DNA from 2 places in the Methylobacterium sp. 1973 genome. Region 2 is predicted to be linked to the other one. Evidence: predicted binding sites of a transcription regulator. Region 2 holds the regulator's gene; the other holds the start of a gene.
What was found. Region 2 encodes LexA, which represses DNA repair genes until DNA is damaged. Its sites were predicted from a motif close to TGTTCNNNNTGTGTTCNG; they were not measured.

Region 1 (9,155 bases), 540 kb from region 2:
CGTAGGCTGGAAGGCTGCGTCCGGATGCTGGACGATGTGATGACCTATGGCGGCTGGGCCGTCGGCCTGGTCGCTGTCGGCGTATGGACTTGGCTCGCGCGGCGTGCCTTTCCGAGTTTCGAATCCTTCGTGAGGGGCTTCGACGACGAGCTGCAGCTGGGCGCCAGCCCGGAGGAGCGCGCGCGCAGCGCGCGCTGGCATCAGGTCCGTCAGGCCGCCGTGGCGCTGACGGCCGTCGCGGCCCTGTGCCTGTCGATCGGGTTCGCGATTCCCGACTGAGCCCGCCGATTCGGCCGCGCCGGATCCGCGCGCTCACCGCCTCGGCCAGATCGATGTGGCGCTCCTGACCTTCCGGCACGGTTCCGGAGGCCGGCGTGCACTGAGGGCGCGGGGCGTCCCGGCGTTGGGCCGCGGCAGGACCCACGACAGATCCCGGATTCGAAGGCGCCGGGACCCTTCGCGGGTGCAGGGGGTGCCCTGCCGTCGGGCATGGCCCGGTGACGCCGGGGCGCCGCCCCGACACCCCGTCCGAGGGCGCGCCCTTCGGAAGCCCCGGCTCAAGCCGCCCGGATCTGGGTGAGGAAGCCCTCCGCGGCCTCCCGCAGGTCGCTCGCTTGGCGGGACAGGTCCCCTGCTGCCCGCAGCACCTGTTCGGAGCCCCGGCTGGCCGCGGCGGCGGCCTCGCCGACGCCCGCCATGTGCCCCGAGACCCCGCGGGTGTCCTGCGAGGTCTGGGCGGTGGTCCGGGCGATCTCCGCGGTGGCCGCGCCCTGCTCCTCGACCATGGCGGCGATCTCGGCCCCGATCCGGGCGAGGTTGCGAATCACCTCGGTGATGCTGCCGATGGACCGGACCGAGGCCTCCGTCGAGCCGGTGATCTCGGCGACCTTGGCGGCGATCTCCTCGGTGGCCCGGCTGGTCTGGGTGGCGAGGTCCTTGACCTCGGCGGCGACCACCGCGAAGCCGCGGCCCGCCTCGCCGGCGCGGGCGGCCTCGATCGTGGCGTTGAGCGCCAGCAGGTTGGTCTGACCGGCGATCTGCGAGATGATCGCGACGATCTCCCCGATGCTCCCGGCCGCCTGGGCGAGACGGTGCACCTCGCCGGCGGTCCCGTCCGCGTCCCGGGTCGCGGCGGCGGCGAGGTCGGCCGAGGCCCCCACCTGTACGCCGATCTCCCGGACCGAGGCGGTGAGTTCCTCGGTGGCCGCCGCCACCGTGTCGGCCGAGCGCGCGGCCGAATCGGCGGATCCGGCCACCGTCCGGCTGAGATCCGTGGTGTCCTGCGCGGTCCGGGCCATGCCGTGCGCGGAGGCCTCCAGCTGGGCGGCCGCCGCCGAGACGGCCGCGACGATGCCGCCGACCTGGCGCTCGAAGCTGTCGGCGAGGCCCAGGGCGGCGGCGCGCTGCGCGGCACTCGCCTCGGCGGCGAGCCGCTCCTGCGCGGCCCGGGCGGCGCGACGCTCGGCGACGCTGTCGCGGAAGGCGACGGCGGCGGCGGCGATCGCCCGGACCTCCCGCGGGCCCCCCGACGGGATCGCCAGATCGGCCGTCCCCTGGTCCCGGCCGATCGCGGTCAGAACCTGCGCCATCCGGGCGAGGGGGCGCGCGATCGCGGTGCCGAGCCAGACCGCGAGGCCGGCCGAGAGGGCGAACAGGGCGAGGCCTCCGGCGATCCAGAGGGTCAGCATCCGGTCCGCCCGGGCGCGCAGGGCGCCGGCGGCGGCCTCCAGATCGGCGGTGAGCCGGTCCTCCACGCCCTTCAGGGCATCGATGCGCTGCGTGGCGAGGCCGAACCAGGAAGGCGCGTCGCGGAAGGCGAGCGGCGTCCCCGGCATCGTCTCCTGGGCGATCCTGCGCAGGCGCGCGACCGCCCGGGCCGGCTCGGTCGCCTCGGCGGCGTCGAGCAGGGTCGTCTGGGCGGCCTCGGCCCCGGCCCGGAACAGGCCCGCATAGGTCGCCTGCTCGGCCGAGAGGGTGGCGAGCCGGCGCGCGGCCGCGAGGTCCAGGTTGCCGGAGGCGAAGACCGCCGAGGCGGCGGCCCGCTCCTGGCCGGCGGCTTCCTTCATGGCCAGGAAGGCCGCGTAGGCGTTCGCCCGGGCGGCGAGGCCGGCCTCGTCGATCGCCCCGCCCATCGCCCGCACGAGCCCGAGCCCCTCGCCGATCAGGCCGGTGTAGTAGCCGGCCGCCTGGGGGACGCCGGCCGTCAGGGCGTCCACCGCCCGCCGCTGGTCGGCGAGCCCGGCGAGCGCCTGGCCGAAACCCGCGCCGCGCGCCGCGAAGGCCGGGCCGTACTGCGTGGCCGCCGCCATCGCCCCGGGAAGGTCTGCGAGCGCCGCGTCGGTGCGCACGCGCTGGGCGGCGAGTTCGGGCCCGAACTGTGCGCCCTTCGCGCCCAGGAACAGGCTGGAGGCGCCGCGCTCGCGCTGGGCCTCATGCACGAAGGCGCTGATCCGCGAGGCGAGGCCGACGAGGCTCTCCACCCGGTCCATCTCGGCGCGCCGCGCCCACTGGTCGGACACCGTCCAGCCGGCGGCCCCCGCGAAGGCGAGGCTGGGGGCGAGCGCCACGACCAGGATCCGGGCGCGAAGCGAGGAGAGGAGGATCATCGGCGGCAGGACATCTCGGAGAACAGAACGGAGCTTGGCCGCAGGTCATAAAGATCTGGTTATGCTGACCTGCCCGGATTCGGTGCAGCTCTGCCTGATCGGATGGCAGTTTCGGTCGGGGCGGCGCTGTCGGTGTGCAGGTTTGCCAGGTCTTCAGCGCGGGGATCATCGGTTCCGGGGATCGCCCGTGCGGGGGCGGGCCGTCTTTCATCAGCGGAGGTACTTCGGCGGAGGCCGTCCGGGGAATTCGCTCCCCCGGTTCTATTGCGGGGCGCGGGATCGTGACCCTGCGCCGGGTCATGCGGGACCGCCGCCGCCGGAGCGCCCTGAACCGCCGGGTCCTCTCCAGCGGAGGGCGACAGCTGCGCCCTTCCGCGCCCCGGCCCGCGTCGTCTCCGCCACCGCCGCCCCCCGGGCCGGGATCGTCGCTCTCGTCACCCCGATCGACGACCCGGAGCGGCTGATTTCCGGCTCCGCAAGCGCCGGAGCCTGTGGCGGTCCCGGGCGTTCCCGTCCCGGCGCGCGATGGGCGGCCCGCAGGATGGGCGGCCCGCAGGATGGGCGGCCCGCAGGACGTCGCCGCCGGGGCGCACGCCTCGACGGGCTGTCTCGCCGCGTTGACGCGGGGCGCCTGCGCACCACCCTGGGTGAGCATGACGGGGGGATCGACCCCGCGAGCCCGCGGCGTGCCCCGGCGCCGATCGAGAGCGGGCGGGCCGAGGACAGGATCGTGCGCGACGGTTTTCGGAGTGAGGAGGACGTGATGTCGGAGGCGGAGGCGATGGCGGACGCGGCGGGGACCGGCATCTTCGACGTGGCGGCGCTGGCGGCGGCGCTGCCCGGCAGCGCCCAGACCCTCCTGGTCGACACCTATCTGACCAACCGGGAGGCCGCGAGCGCCCGGGTGTTCCGGGTCTACCGGCCGACTCCGCCGCACTACCACGCCACCTGCGACGAGTACCTCTACTGCCTGTCGGGCCGGGGCACGGTCTGGCTGGGCGACCCGGCCGCCGCGACCGCATTCGGCCCCGGTCAGCTCCTGGTCTTCGAGAAGGGCACGGTCCACGCCATGCCGGAGATCGATCCCGCGGAACCGGTGGTGTTCCTCGCGATCGACACCCCCCGGCGGGCGCCCACCGACATCGTCTTCGTGAACCCGGAGGACGGCAGCCCCGCCACCTTCATGGCGCGCAACGCCGAGGCGTGAGCCTCACACCGGCAGGGACCGCCCGGCCGCCGCCACGGCGAGGAGCAGGGCCGCCACGAGCAGGAGCGCGGCGGACAGGCCCAAAGCCTGCGCGGCGAAGCCGATCAGCGCCGGGCCCGCCAGCACCCCGGCATAGCCGAGCGTCGTCACCGCCGGCACCGCCACGCGCGCGGGCATCGCGGTCTGGCGGCCGGCCGCCGTGAACAGGACCGGGACGATGTTGGCGCAGCCCGCCCCGACCAGGGCGTAGCCGGCGAGGGCCGCCTCCCAGGCCGGGACCAGGACCGAGAGCGCGAGTCCGGCGGCCGCCAGGAGGCCGCCGAAGACCACCACGGGCCGCCGCCCGAGCCGGGCCACGACCCGATCGCCGGCAAGGCGCCCGGCCGTCATCGTCACCGAGAAGGCCGCGTAGCCGAGCGCCGCCCAGGCCGGATCGAGGCCCCGCTGCTGGATCAGGAACACCGCGCTCCAGTCGAGGGCCGAGCCCTCGGTGAGGAACACCACGAAGCAGAGCAGGCCCAGCACCAGCACGACGCCCCGGGGGCGCGCGAAGGCGGGGCCTCCGCTCCCCCCTGCCCGCTCGGCCGGCAGGATCCCGGGCCAGGCGGCCGCGAACAGGGCCGCGATCCCGGCGACCAGGAGCAGCACGCTCCAGCCCGCGCCGAGCCCGGCCGCCAGCAGGCCGCTGGCGATCAGCGCCCCCAGGATGCAGCCGAGACTGTAGAGGCCGTGGAAGCCCGACATCATCGGGCGCCCGCTGGCGCGCTCCACCACGACGGCCTGCAGGTTCATGACGCAGTCCACCGCCCCCATCCCGGCGCCGAACAGCACCAGCGCCAGGGTGAGCTCCACGAGCCCATCGCCCACGGCCAGCACCGGCAGGGCGAGGCCGATCGCCAGCGTGCCGGCGAGCAGGACCGGCCGGAAACCGAGCCGCGAAGCCGCCGCCCCGGCGCTCGGCATCGCCAGGATCGAGCCGATGCCGAAGGTGAGGAGCAGCAGGCCGAGCCCCGCCGCGTCGAGGCCGGCGCGGTCCTGCACCAGCGGCACCAGGGGCGCCCAGGTGGCGTTGGCGATGCCCACGATCAGGAACAGCAGCCGCGTGGACACGCTCTGTCCGCGGGCCGCATTCCGGTCCCCCGCCCCGCCGAGGGCGACCGGGTCGGTCAGGTCGAGCGCTGGCATCGGCACCTGTCGATGGAGTCGAGTCCGAGGGTGGATCCCGGCGACGTGGGGCCTCGGTTCCCGCGGTGCAACACCGGGCCGTCGTCGCGCGCGCCGTGCCGCGCGCCCGGAGGGGACACCGGCGGCCCCATGCGTCGGCGACTTGCCCGGTTCCTCGCAGGCGCCCTCGCGCGCCCGCTCGGACGACCGGTTGGACGCCCGCTCGGGCGCTGCCGGAACGCTTTGCCGCGCGCGCAAGGGCGGCGGCTCGTTCGCCGAGCGGTTGCCGCCGTACGCGTTTCGTTCTAGCAAGGGCGGCGCATGACGGACCTGCGTCCCGCCGGCCCCACCTTGCCGTCGGCCCCCTCGGGCTCGACATGTGTCGGAGCGGCGGCTGGCCCGCGCGCGAATCCGATCCGGATCCGATCCGACTGCGTCGACGCCTCGAAAGACCGCCGCCCTCATGGCCAAAGCCCAAGCTGGAAGTCGTGCCGCAAGCCGCGCCGGCGCCGCCCAAGCTGCCCCGACAGCCGCCGCGCAGACGGCGTCCAAGGCTCCGAAAGCCGCCACCGCCGCCCCGGCCCCGCAGCCCAAGCCGGCCCGCGCGAAGTCCGAAAAGCCCGCCCGCCCTGGGGCGGCTGCCGAGGCCGCGATCGACGCCAAGCTGGCGGCCCTGTTCGACGCCGCGCCGGCGAGCGCCCATGACCGGCGGGTCATCGCGGTCCGGGGGGCCCGGGAGCACAACCTCAAGAACGTCGACCTGACGATCCCCCGGGACAAGCTCGTGGTGTTCACCGGGCTGTCGGGCTCGGGCAAGTCGTCGCTGGCCTTCGACACGATCTACGCCGAGGGGCAGCGCCGCTACGTCGAGTCGCTCTCGGCCTATGCCCGCCAGTTCCTGGAGATGATGTCGAAGCCCGACGTCGACCAGATCGACGGGCTGTCGCCGGCGATCTCCATCGAGCAGAAGACCACCTCCAAGAACCCCCGCTCCACCGTCGGGACGGTCACCGAGATCTACGACTACATGCGCCTGCTCTGGGCGCGGGTCGGCATCCCCTACTCGCCCGCCACCGGCCTGCCGATCGAGAGCCAGACCGTCCAGCAGATGGTCGACCGGGTGCTGGAATTGCCGGAGAAGACCCGGCTCTACCTGCTGGCGCCCGTGGTCCGCGGACGCAAGGGCGAGTACCGCAAGGAAATCGCCGAGTACCAGAAGAAGGGCTTCCAGCGCCTGCGCGTGAACGGCGAATACTACGCCATCGACGACGTGCCCAAGCTCGACAAGAAGTTCAAGCACGACATCGACGTGGTGGTCGACCGCATCGTGGTCCGGGCCGATATCGGCTCGCGGCTGGCCGAGTCCTTCGAGACGGCCCTGGAGCTGGCCGATGGCATCGCGGAGGTCGTGTTCGCGGATGCCCCCGAGGGCGAGACGCCCCGGACCATCACCTTCTCGTCGCGCTTCGCCTGTCCGGTCTCGGGCTTCACCATCGCGGAGATCGAGCCGCGGCTGTTCTCGTTCAACAACCCGTTCGGTGCCTGCCCGACCTGCAGCGGCATCGGCCACGAGATGCGGATCGATCCCGAGCTGGTGATCTCCGACCCGGCCTTGAGCCTGAAGCGCGGCGCCGTCGGCCCCTGGGCGAAGTCGACCTCGCCCTATTACGGCCAGACCCTGGAGGCGCTGGCCGAGCATTTCGGCTTCAAGACCAGCGTCCCGTGGCAGAGCCTGTCGGAGACGGCCCGTGCCATCGTGCTGTACGGCTCGGGCAAGCAGGCGATCCGCTTCGCCTACGACGACGGGTTGCGCAAATACACGGTCAACAAGCCCTTCGAGGGCGTGATCCCGAACCTGGAGCGCCGCTACAAGGAGAGCGACTCGGACGCCGTCCGGGAGGAGATCGGGCGCTTCATGAGCGAGACGCCCTGCGCCGCCTGCGGCGGCAAGCGGCTGAAGCCCGAGGCGCTCGCCGTGAAGGTCGCCATGGCCGACATTGCCGATGTCACGGCCCTCTCAGTCAGTGAGGCGCATCGCTGGTTCTCGGAGCTGCCGGAGAAGCTGACGGCGAAGCAGAACGCCATCGCGGTCAGAATTCTCAAGGAAATCCGCGACCGGCTGAGCTTCCTGGTGGATGTCGGCCTCGAATACCTGACGCTCGCCCGCGGCTCCGGCTCCCTCTCGGGCGGCGAGAGCCAGCGCATCCGGCTGGCCTCGCAGATCGGCTCCGGCCTCACCGGCGTGCTCTACGTGCTGGACGAGCCGTCGATCGGCCTGCACCAGCGCGACAACGAGCGGCTGCTCGGTACGCTCAAGCGCCTGCGCGACCTCGGCAATTCGGTGATCGTGGTCGAGCATGACGAGGACGCGATCCTGCAGGCCGATTACGTGGTCGATGTCGGCCCGGGCGCCGGTATCCATGGCGGCGAGATCATCGCGCAGGGCACCCCCGCCGAGGTCCTGGCCAACCCGGCCTCGCTCACCGCGAAATACCTCACGGGCGAGATGTCAGTCCGGACGCCCACCGCGCGCCGAAAAGGCCGCAAGGGCAAGCTCGGCCTGTTCGGCGCCCGGGGCAACAATCTGAAGGATGTCGATGTCGAGATCCCGCTCGGCACCTTCACCTGCATCACCGGCGTCTCGGGGGGCGGCAAGTCCACCCTGGTGATCGACACCCTCTACAAGGCGATCGCCAAGAAGCTGAACGGCGCCCTGGAGCACCCGGCCCCCTACGGACGGCTGGAGGGGCTGGAGCACCTCGACAAGGTCATCGACATCGACCAGTCGCCGATCGGCCGCACGCCGCGCTCGAACCCCGCCACCTATATCGGCGCCTTCACGCCGATCCGCGACTGGTTCGCGGGCCTGCCGGAGGCCAAGGCGCGGGGCTACCAGCCCGGCCGCTTCTCGTTCAACGTCAAGGGCGGGCGCTGCGAGGCGTGCTCGGGCGACGGCGTCATCAAGATCGAGATGCACTTCCTGCCCGACGTCTACGTCACCTGCGACGTCTGCAAGGGCAAGCGCTACGACCGCGAGACCCTGGAGGTGAAGTACCGGGCCAAGTCCATCGCCGACGTGCTCGATTCCACCGTCGAGGAGGCGGCCGAGCTGTTCAAGGCGGTGCCGGCGATCCGCGACAAGCTCGAGACCCTGAAGCGGGTCGGCCTGCACTACGTCCATGTCGGTCAGCAGGCCACGACCCTGTCGGGGGGCGAGGCGCAGCGGGTGAAGCTCTCCAAGGAGCTGTCGAAGCGCGCCACGGGGCGCACCCTCTACATCCTCGACGAGCCGACCACCGGCCTGCATTTCCACGACGTCGCCAAGCTCATGGAGGTGCTCCACGAGCTGGTGGACCAGGGCAACACCGTGGTGGTGATCGAGCACAACCTCGAAGTGATCAAGACCGCCGACTGGGTGATCGACATGGGTCCCGAGGGCGGCGACGGCGGCGGCCGGGTCGTGGCGCAGGGCACGCCGGAAGAGATCGCCCGCTCCAAGGCCAGCCATACCGGCCGGTTCCTGCGCGAGGTGCTGGAGCGGCGCCCCGCGGCGCCCGCGCGCCGAGGCCGCGCCGCCGAGTAGCGCGCCAAACCTTCCGGGCCAAACCTTCCGGGTAAGCGGCGGGCGTCGGACGCACCGGCGACAGGGCCGGCCGCGGGCCCTCCCCCACACAGGACGGGCGGGACGCGCGGCCCCGGAGGATCGGCCCCTCCGGGGACGCGCGAATCCGCGAGCCCGACGGGACGAGGCAGGCGGTTCGGACCGGCCCGATCGCAGGCCGGCGCGGCAGTTTCTGCCGGGTGCCGTCCGCATATCCGCCCGGCCGGGCGGTGATTCGAGCCGCGGGGCGCCGGTTCGGGCCAGCTGCGGGCCGGTTCGAAGCCGGATTCCGGTCCGGATCCCGGCCGGGCGGCCCGCCCGGCGGCCTGCCCGATCACCTCCCCGGCCTTGCCGGATTCTCCCGTGCCCCGGCGCGACAACAGCTTGACCATTCAACGATATTTTGCCGGACCCCCCGTTTGGGCCGGGTCTGTGGACAGTGTTGCATCGCCGCAAAAATGCGGCTTTTGCGCAACGGTTCAGCCGGTTGTGGCGTTTCGGCGAGCATTCCACTGTCTTTCCGCAGGTCTCTGTAGAATAGTCGCAGACGTTGAGACGGGCAGGCTCCGTGGGGGCG
Region 2 (9,155 bases):
GAAGTGACTCAGGGCTACGCGGCATACGTTAGCGTGGTGCCGACTGGATTGCTTCGCTCCGCTCGCAACGACGACGGCGCTGACATCAGGGAAGGCGATCACCGCCCCTTCACGGTCGCCTCGTCCGCCGCCCAGAGGTGCTGCGCCGCGTAGGCCCGGAACGGGCGCCACGCCTCGGCCCGGGCCAGGAGCGCCGCCGGGCTTGGACGCCCGGTGCGGCTCTCCAGCGCCCGCAGCAGGCCGACATCGCCCACCGGCAGGGCGTCGGGCAGCTTGAGCGCCCGCATGGCGATGTACTGCGCCGTCCAGGGACCGATCCCGCGGATCGCCGTGAAGCGGAGCACCGCGGCCTCCAACGACTCCGCCGGGGCGAACAGGTCCGGATCGGCCAAAGCCGCCGCGGCCAGCGCTCGGATCGCCGCGCCGCGGGCCCGCGGCATGTTGAGCGCCAGGGCGATATCCGCCTCGGCCAGATCCGCCGGCGTGGGAAAGACGTGGGTCAGCCCGCCCATCGGCTCCGCGAGGGGCGTCCCGAACGCCGCCACCAGCTTGCCCGCGAGCCCGATTGCGGCCGCCACAGAGACCTGCTGACCGAGGATCGCCCGGCAGCCGGTCTCGAACGGGTCCCAGGCCCCGGGGAGGCGCAATCCCGGCCGCGCGGCGACGAGCGGGGCCAGGACCGGATCGCCGACAAGGCAGGCCGCGATGGCGCCGGGATCGGCGTCGCAGTCGAAGAGGCGGCGCAGGCGCCCCGCGACCGCCTCGGCGTGCCCGGCCTCGACGCCGCGCAGCGCGACGTGCAGGCAATCCGCGCCGGGCGCCACCGTCAGGAGCCCGTGCCGCCCCGCGATGCTGATCGTGCGGGCGTAGGCCGCCACGGGATCGGCCGCCTCGACGCCCGGGATCGCCCGCTTGGCGAGGAACGCGCGGATCGCCGCCCAGTGGTAGGGCGGCCGGACGGGCAGGCGGCGTTCGATCGCCCCCGCAAACACGAAGGGCGGCCTCTCGGCCGCCCCGTCGCTCGCGTCACAGGACAGGTGCTCCTGCCTCAGCCGCGCTGGTCGACCGGCACGTAGTCGCGCTGGGTCGGACCGACGTAGAGCTGGCGGGGACGGCCGATCTTCTGCGACGGATCCTCGATCATCTCGGCCCACTGGGCGATCCAGCCGACCGTGCGGGCCACGGCGAACAGCACCGTGAACATGTCGGTCGGGAAGCCCATCGCCTTGAGGGTGATGCCCGAGTAGAAATCGATGTTCGGGTAGAGCTTCTTCTCGATGAAGTACTCGTCCTTGAGGGCGATCTGCTCCAGCTCCATGGCGACGTGGAGCAGCGGATCGTCGGTCTTGCCGAGCTCCTTCAGCACCTGATGGGTGGTGCTCTGCATGATCCGGGCGCGCGGGTCGTAGTTCTTGTAGACCCGGTGGCCGAAGCCCATCAGGCGGAACGGGTCGTTCTTGTCCTTGGCCTTGGCGACGTACTTGCCGACGTTCTCCGGGGTGCCGATCTCCATCAGCATCTTGAGCGCCGCCTCGTTGGCGCCGCCATGGGCCGGGCCCCACAGGCAGGCGATGCCGGCCGCGATGCATGCGAAGGGGTTGGCGCCCGAGGAGCCGGCGAGCCGCACGGTCGAGGTCGAGGCGTTCTGCTCGTGGTCGGCGTGCAGGATGAAGATCTTGTCGAGCGCCCGGGCGAAGACCGGGTTCACCTCGTACTCCTCGCACGGCACCGCGTAGCACATACGCAGGAAGTTCGAGGTATAGTCGAGGTCGTTCTTCGGGTACACGAACGGCTGGCCGATCGAGTACTTGTAGGCCATCGCGGCGAGCGTCGGCATCTTGGCGATCATGCGGATCGACGCGATCAGCCGCTGGCTCTCGTCCGTGATGTCGGTCGAGTCGTGGTAGAAGGCCGAGAGGGCGCCCACCGAGGCGACCATCACGGCCATCGGGTGCGCGTCGCGGCGGAAGCCGGTGAAGAACCGGTTCATCTGGTCGTGCACCATGGTGTGGCGCGTGACCCGGTACTCGAAATCGGCCCGCTGGGCGGCGGTCGGCAGGGCGCCGAACAGCATCAGGTAGCAGGTCTCGAGGAAGTCGCCCTTCTCGGCGAGCTGCTCGATCGGGTAGCCGCGATAGAGCAGCACGCCCTCGTCGCCGTCGATATAGGTGATCTTCGATTCGCAGGACGCCGTCGAGGTGAAGCCCGGGTCGAAGGTGAAGGCGCCGGTCTGGGCGTAGAGTTTGCCGATATCGATCACGTCCGGCCCGATCGTGCCGGATTTCACCGGCAGCTCGATCGACTTGCCGTCCACGGTGATGGTGCTGGGTGCGCTCATGGATCGTGGACCCTTCTCTGGCGACGTGGCGGATGCCGGGCTCGGGCTGCCCGAGTCGGTCCCGGGGGCCTGAGCACACGCATTATGCTGCGGGTGCTCACAGGCATGGGTTACCCAAACGGCAATGCAGCAGCAACGGGGTCGGTGACAACCCGACCCCGACGCCAAGCAAATTCCACCAAGCGCAATTCGAGCCGGGGCCGGCAGTTCCCCGGCTACGCCCGGTGGCTTCAGACCTGCGGCACCTGATCGCCCAGGCGGGCGAGGGTTTCCTCCCGGCCGAGCACCGCCATCACGTCGAACAGGGGCGGGGAGGTGGTGCGGCCGGTCAGCGCCGCGCGCAGGGGCTGGGCCACCTGCCCGAGCTTGCAGCCGGCGTCCTCCGCGTACTGGCGAACCGCACCCTCGGTCGAGGCCGCATTCCAGTCCGGCAGCGCCTCGAGCACCGGCCGCACCCCGGCGAGCCGGGCGCGGCCCTCGTCGGAGAGGAGGGCGCGGGCCTTGTCGTCCAGCGCCAGCGGCCGCTGGGCGTAGAGGTAATAGGCGCTGTCGAGGAGCTCGATCAGCGTCTTGGCCCGCTCCTTCAGGCCCGGCATGGCCTGGGTGAGCTTGTCCTTGAGGTCGGGCTGCAGCGGCGCCGACAGGCCGCGTCCGGGACCGACATTGGGCAGGATCGTCTCGATCGCCGCGACGAGATCGGCATCGGTGCTGGTGCGGATGTAGAGGCCGTTGAGGTTGGCGAGCTTGGCGAAGTCGAACCGCGCCGCGGAGCGCCCCACCGCGCCGAGGTCGAAGGCCGCGACCATCTCCTCGGTGGAGAAGACCTCCTGGTCGCCGTGGCTCCAGCCGAGCCGCACGAGGTAGTTGCGCAGGGCCGCCGGCAGGTAGCCGAGATCGCGATAGGCCTCGACGCCGAGCGCCCCGTGGCGCTTCGAGAGCTTGGCTCCGTCCGCCCCGTGGATCAGCGGGATATGGGCCATCCGGGGAATGTCCCAGCCCAAGGCGGAAAAGATCTGGCTCTGGCGCGCCGCGTTGGTGAGGTGGTCGTCGCCGCGGATGATCTGCGTGACGCCCATGTCGTGGTCGTCGACCACCACGGCCAGCATGTAGGTCGGCGTCCCGTCCGAACGCAGCAGGACGAGGTCGTCGAGGTCCTTGTTGGCCCAGGTCACGCGGCCCTGGACGGCGTCCTCGACGACGGTCTCGCCCTCGGTCGGCGCGCGCAGGCGGATCACCGGCTTGACCCCGGCGGGGGCCTCGGACGGGTCGCGGTCGCGCCAGCGGCCGTCGTAGCGGGGGGCGCGGCCCTCGGCCCGGGCGGTCTCCCGCATCGAGGTCAGCTCCTCGGCGGTGGCATAGCAATGGTAGGCACGGCCGGCCGCCAGCAGCTCCTCGGCCACGGCCCGGTGGCGCTCGGCCCGGGCGAACTGGAACACCACGTCCCCGTCCCAGTCGAGGCCGAGCCAGGACAGGCCGTCGAGGATCGCGTCGATCGCGCCCTTGGTGGAGCGCTCCCGGTCGGTATCCTCGATGCGCAGCAGCATCTTGCCGCCGGTGTGGCGGGCGTAGAGCCAGTTGAACAACGCCGTGCGGGCCCCGCCGATATGCAGGTAGCCGGTGGGCGAGGGGGCGAAGCGCGTGACGACGGCTGAGGACATCGGTCCGGTATGTTCCGGGGCTGGTCGCGGACGGAGCGCGACGGACGGCGAAGGGGCGGCGGAGCGGCGAGGGGCTCGACAGGGCGCCCGTAGCACGAAGCACCGGCTGTAGCACGAGCCGGAGGATGCGTTAAGAATCGCCCGCAGAATCGCCCGGCCCCGAGACAGGTCGCGCGGAACGGGGCGGCGGCGATGCGGCGGATCGGCGCGAGGCTGGCGGGCGGCGCGGTGGCGCTGGCCGGCCCCCGCGCGACCGCCCTCCCGGTCATCCGCCACTGGGTGGCCGAAGGCCTTGCCCGGGACGCCGAGCAGCGCCGGCTGTTCCCCTGGCTGGCGGTGGCCTTCGGCGGGGGGATCCTGGTCTATTTCGCGGCGACCGACGGCGCGCCGAGCCTGGCCGCGCCCCTTGTCGCCGCCGCCCTTGCCCTGGCGCCGATCCCGCTCCTCGGCGCGCGCCCTGCGGCGCTGGCGGCGGTGCTCGCGGTGGCGGCCGCGTTCCTCGGCTTCGCGGCGGCGGCCTGGCGGGTCTCGGAGGTCGCCGCCCCGGTCCTCCCCCGCACCACCATCGGCCCCCTCATCGGAACGGTCGAAGCCCTGGACGAGCGCGAGGTCGGCGCCCGGCTGCTGATCCGGGTGGAGAGCTTCGCCGGCCTTGCGCCGGAGGCGCGGCCCGCCCGGGTGCGGGTGTCATTCCGCAAGACGCCGACCCCGCTTCCCGGGGACGTCGTCGCCGCCACCGCCCGGTTGTTGCCTCCCCCGGAGGCGGCCCGGCCCGGAGGCTACGATTTCGCCCGAGACGCCTACTTCCAGGGGATCGGCGCGGTGGGCTCGCTGGTCGGGGCGGTCACGATCCGGGCGCCGACCGAGCCGCCGCCCCTCCGCCTGCGGCTCGCCGCCACGCTCGACGCGGCCCGGAACGGGCTCACCCGCCGGATCGCGGAGGCCGCCGGCGGCCAGGCGGGCGCGGTGGCGGCGGCCCTGGTGACCGGCAAGCGCGGCCTCATCGGCCCGGCGACCAACGATGCGCTGCGCGCCGCCGGGATCTACCACGTTGTGTCGATCTCGGGCCTCCACATGGTGCTGGCCGCCGGCGTGGTGTTCTGGCTGGTGCGGGCGCTGCTCGCGCTGGTCCCCCATTGCGCGCTCCTCTGGCCGATCAAGAAGATCGCGGCCGGCTTCGCCATGGTCGGCGTCACCGCCTACTGCGCCTTCTCGGGCTGGGACATCGCCGCCGAGCGCTCGCTGATCATGACCCTGATCATGCTGGGCGCGATCCTGGTGGACCGGCCCGCCCTGTCCATGCGCAACCTCGCCCTCGCGGCGCTGATCGCCCTGGCCCGGGAGCCGGAGGGCCTGCTCGGCCCGAGCTTCCAGATGTCCTTCGGCGCCGTGGCCGGGCTGATCGCCTGCGCGCGGCTGATCGACGGGCGGCTGTTCGTGCGCCACGGGGCGGGCCGGCTCGGTCGGCTCGTCGGCAGCGGCCTCTCGGCGGTCACCGGGACCCTGGCCACGACCCTGGTGGCGCAGGTCGCGACCGCGCCCTTCGCCACCTACCATTTCCAGACGATCCAGCCCTTCGGCCTCGTCGGCAACGCCCTGACCCTGCCGCTCGTCTCCCTCGTGGTGATGCCCTCCGCGGTGATCGGGATCCTCGCCTATCCCTTCGCCCTCGACCGCCCGATCTGGTGGCTGATGGGTCAGGCGGTGGGGGGCATGCTCGCCGTCTCCCATTGGATCGCCGGGTTCGAGCGGGCCATCGTGGTCGTACCGGCCTTCGGCACCGCGGCGCTGTTCCTGCTGACCGCGGGCCTGCTGCTCGCGACGTTACCGGCCTCCCGCCTGCGCTGGCTCGCCGTGCCGCCGATCCTGCTCGGACTCGTCGTCGCGGCCCGACCCGACCGCTACGACCTCTATGTCGATCGGCAGGGTGCGGGGGCCGCGGTGCGGGGGCCGGACGGACGGCTCGCGGCCCTCGGCAGCCCGTCCGGCTTCGTTCTCGAACAATGGCTGAAGGCGGACGGCGACGGACGGGGAGCCGGGGCACTGATCGTCCGATCGGGCAGCGGCCGCTGTGACCGGCTCGGATGCACCGCGCGCCTGCCGGACGGACGGGCGGTCGCCCTGGTCCGGGACCGGCGGGCCTTCCCGGAGGATTGCGCCCGCGCCGCGGTGCTGATCACGGGCCTCGTGGCCCCACCGTCCTGCACCGGCCCCCTGGTGATCGACCGGCGCGTCCTGGCCGCCCAGGGCGCCGTCGCCCTCAGGTCCGACGGCGAGAGCTTCGTCGCCCGTCACGCCCGGGCCGATGGCCGCGCCGTGCCCTGGCGACCACGCTCGGAACACGGGCCGGGATCACCACAACCGGTCACCGCGCCCTCCGCGGAGGCCCGCGCCTCTGACGACGGGGCGACAACGCCTCCGGAAACCGATGCGTCGGGCGGGGACCTCGCCCCCGGCAACGCGCCGGCCGAGCCGCTTCAGTAGCGGCGGACGAGGCTGACGAGGCGGCCCTGGATCCGGACCCGGTCCGGCCCGAGGACGCGCGTCTCGTAGGCCGGGTTGGCGGCCTCCAGGGCGATCGAGGAGCCGCGGCGGCGCAGACGCTTGAGCGTCGCCTCCTCGTCGTCGATCAGCGCCACGATGATGTCGCCGGTATTGGCCGTGTCCTGCTTGCGGATCACCACGAGGTCGCCGTCGAGGATGCCGGCCTCGACCATCGAGTCGCCGCGCACCTCCAGGGCATAGTGCTCGCCGCCGGCCACGAAATCCGGCGACAGGGTGATGGCATGGCTCTGGTTCTGGATCGCCGAGACCGGCGTACCGGCGGCGATCCGGCCCATCACCGGGATCGAAATGGCACGACCGGCGTCGTCGATCATCCGCGTGCTGGCCGGGGCCGGCGGATGCTTGGACTTGCCGCCCTCGACCACGCTCGGGGTGAAACGGCGCGGCTCGGCCGGGGCCGAAGATGGGGCCGAAGATGGGACCGTCTGGCTCAGGCTCTCGGGAATGCGGATCACCTCGATGGCGCGCGCCCGATTCGGCAGGCGCCGGAGGAAGCCGCGCTCCTCCAGGGCCGTGATCAGCCGGTGGATGCCGGATTTCGACTTGAGGTCGAGGGCGTCCTTCATCTCGTCGAAGGACGGCGGGACGCCGCATTCCTGCATCCGGCTCTGGATGAAACGCAGGAGGTCCAGCTGCTTGCGCGTGAGCATCGAAGGGGGACTCGCGGCTTGGCAGACCGCCCCGTGACGGTCTCTGAAACAAATCACGAACAGGTTAAACGTTCCGCAAGTGTTCCGCAAGGGCGGCACCGCTACGCTTGGCGCGTCGCTCCGCGCTCGCGGGAGCAAGGTCGAGAAACGCATTGACGGCGCAAGCGGAGCCGTTTCAATGCACCGCGGCGCCCCGCCGGGAAGGCGGCGGATCCGGGCCGCGGGCTGGGACCCTCTTGGGATGACGAGGATGCGACGACCCGCAGCTCTGCTGCCCCTCGGCCTCGCCGCCCTCGGCCTCGCCGGCTGCACCACCGGGTTCTCCTACATCTCGCGGAACTACGTGGCGCTCACCCCCCAGGTGGTGACGATCGGCTGCAAGGAGCCCTACGAGGTCTACGACAACCGGCAGATGCGCCGGATGCTGATCGTCTCGAACGCCCTGCGCGAATATACCGGCTGCAACCTGAGCGAGGCCCGGATCGATCCGGAGCCGGACGCCACCCGGGTGAAGCGCTTCCGCACCGCCGCTCGGGCCTATCTCGACGAGACCGTGCGCGAGGATTGCCGGATCACCGGCGAGACCGTGTTCGATCCGCTGAAGACCGAGTTCGCCTACGCCTGCGACACGCCGATCGAGAAGCGTGGCACCGTGGTCCCCCGCCTGCCGGGCCGCAATCCCGGTCTGGCCCGCTGACCGACCGGCGGCGCGCCGTCAGGCGCCCGGCTTCGGGAAGGTCCGTTCCGCCGCGTCGCCGGCGGCGGCGAGCAGGGCGCGGGCGAAGGCCCGGGCTTCCGCCCGGTCGAGAACGATCGCGGCGGTGACCGGCGCGCCGCCGAGGTCGGCCAGGGCGAGTTCCAGGCGCACCCCGTCGGGCACGGCGGTCGCCTGCAGGCTCCAGCCGGAGCCCCGATCCGTGCTCTCCGCCATCACATGTCCCTCCCGCCTGCCCCGGGAAAACGCCGCAGGCGCCCGCCGGAACCGGCCGTGCGCGGGACTGTTCCCGAGCCGTGCCCAGCGCTTCCCTGCCTCGCCTGTCCGCTTACCTCAAGGCCGCAGGCCCCGGACTCGTGGTGATGCTGGCCGATACGGATGTCGGAAGCCTCATCACGGCGGCCCAGAGCGGGGCGCGTTGGGGCTATTCGCTCCTGCTCCTCCAGATCCTGCTGGTGCCGATCCTGTACGTCGTCCAGGAGCTGACGGTGCGGCTCGGGACCGCCACCGGACGCGGCCACGGCGCGTTGATCCGGGAGCGCTACGGGCCGGTCTGGGCCTGGATCTCGTACGGCGGCCTCGTGGTCGCCGGCATCGGCGCCATCGTCACGGAATTCTCCGGCATCGCCGGCATCGGGGACCTGTTCGGGGTGCCGCGGCTCGTGAGCCTCGGCCTGCCGGCCTGCCTGCTCCTGGGGCTCGTCTTCACCGGCAGCTACCGGCGCGTCGAGGTCGTGGCGATCGTGGTCGGCCTATTCGAGCTGGTCTTCGTTGGGCTCGCCGTAGCGGCGCGGCCGAACCTGCCCGAGATCGTCGCCTCCTTCGGGCACATGCCGCTGGGCGACGGCCAGTTCCGGGTGCTGATCGCGGCCAATATCGGCGCGGTGATCATGCCGTGGATGATCTTCTACCAGCAGTCGGCGATCGTCGATAAGGGCCTGGGCTGGGAGCACGCGCGGCGCTCGCGGCTCGACACACTCGTGGGTGCGGTGGTCTCGCAATGCGTGATGGGCGCGATCCTCGTCGCCACCGCCGCCACGATCGGCAAGGCCGGGCAGGGCAGCGCGAAGGGGCTGGAGACCGTCGGCGATCTCGCGGGCGCCTTCACGCCGGCCCTGGGGCCGTGGCTCGGGCAGGTGGTGTTCGGGGTGGGCATCATCGCGGCGGCCTTCGTGGCGCTCAACGTCGTGGCCCTGGCGCTGGCCTGGGGGTTCGGCGACGTGACCGGC

Region 1: the regulator LexA is predicted to act here: its motif matches at 5,268-5,285, upstream of uvrA (excinuclease ABC subunit UvrA).

The regions. Positions count from the first base shown of each region.
Region 1 covers NZ_JBEPLA010000002.1:49,774-58,928, forward strand. The annotation lists gene ABIC70_RS04150 (hypothetical protein) at 25-279, shown strand; gene ABIC70_RS04155 (methyl-accepting chemotaxis protein) at 558-2,606, opposite strand; gene ABIC70_RS04160 (cupin domain-containing protein) at 3,388-3,813, shown strand; gene ABIC70_RS04165 (MFS transporter) at 3,817-4,998, opposite strand; gene uvrA (excinuclease ABC subunit UvrA) at 5,441-8,560, shown strand.
Region 2 covers NZ_JBEPLA010000002.1:585,678-594,832, reverse strand. The annotation lists gene ABIC70_RS06835 (DNA-3-methyladenine glycosylase family protein) at 99-992, opposite strand; gene gltA (citrate synthase) at 1,049-2,338, opposite strand; gene gltX (glutamate--tRNA ligase) at 2,569-3,996, opposite strand; gene ABIC70_RS06820 (ComEC/Rec2 family competence protein) at 4,189-6,480, shown strand; gene lexA (transcriptional repressor LexA) at 6,474-7,211, opposite strand; gene ABIC70_RS06810 (hypothetical protein) at 7,462-7,908, shown strand; gene ABIC70_RS06805 (hypothetical protein) at 7,927-8,142, opposite strand; gene ABIC70_RS06800 (NRAMP family divalent metal transporter) at 8,223-9,155, shown strand, end outside.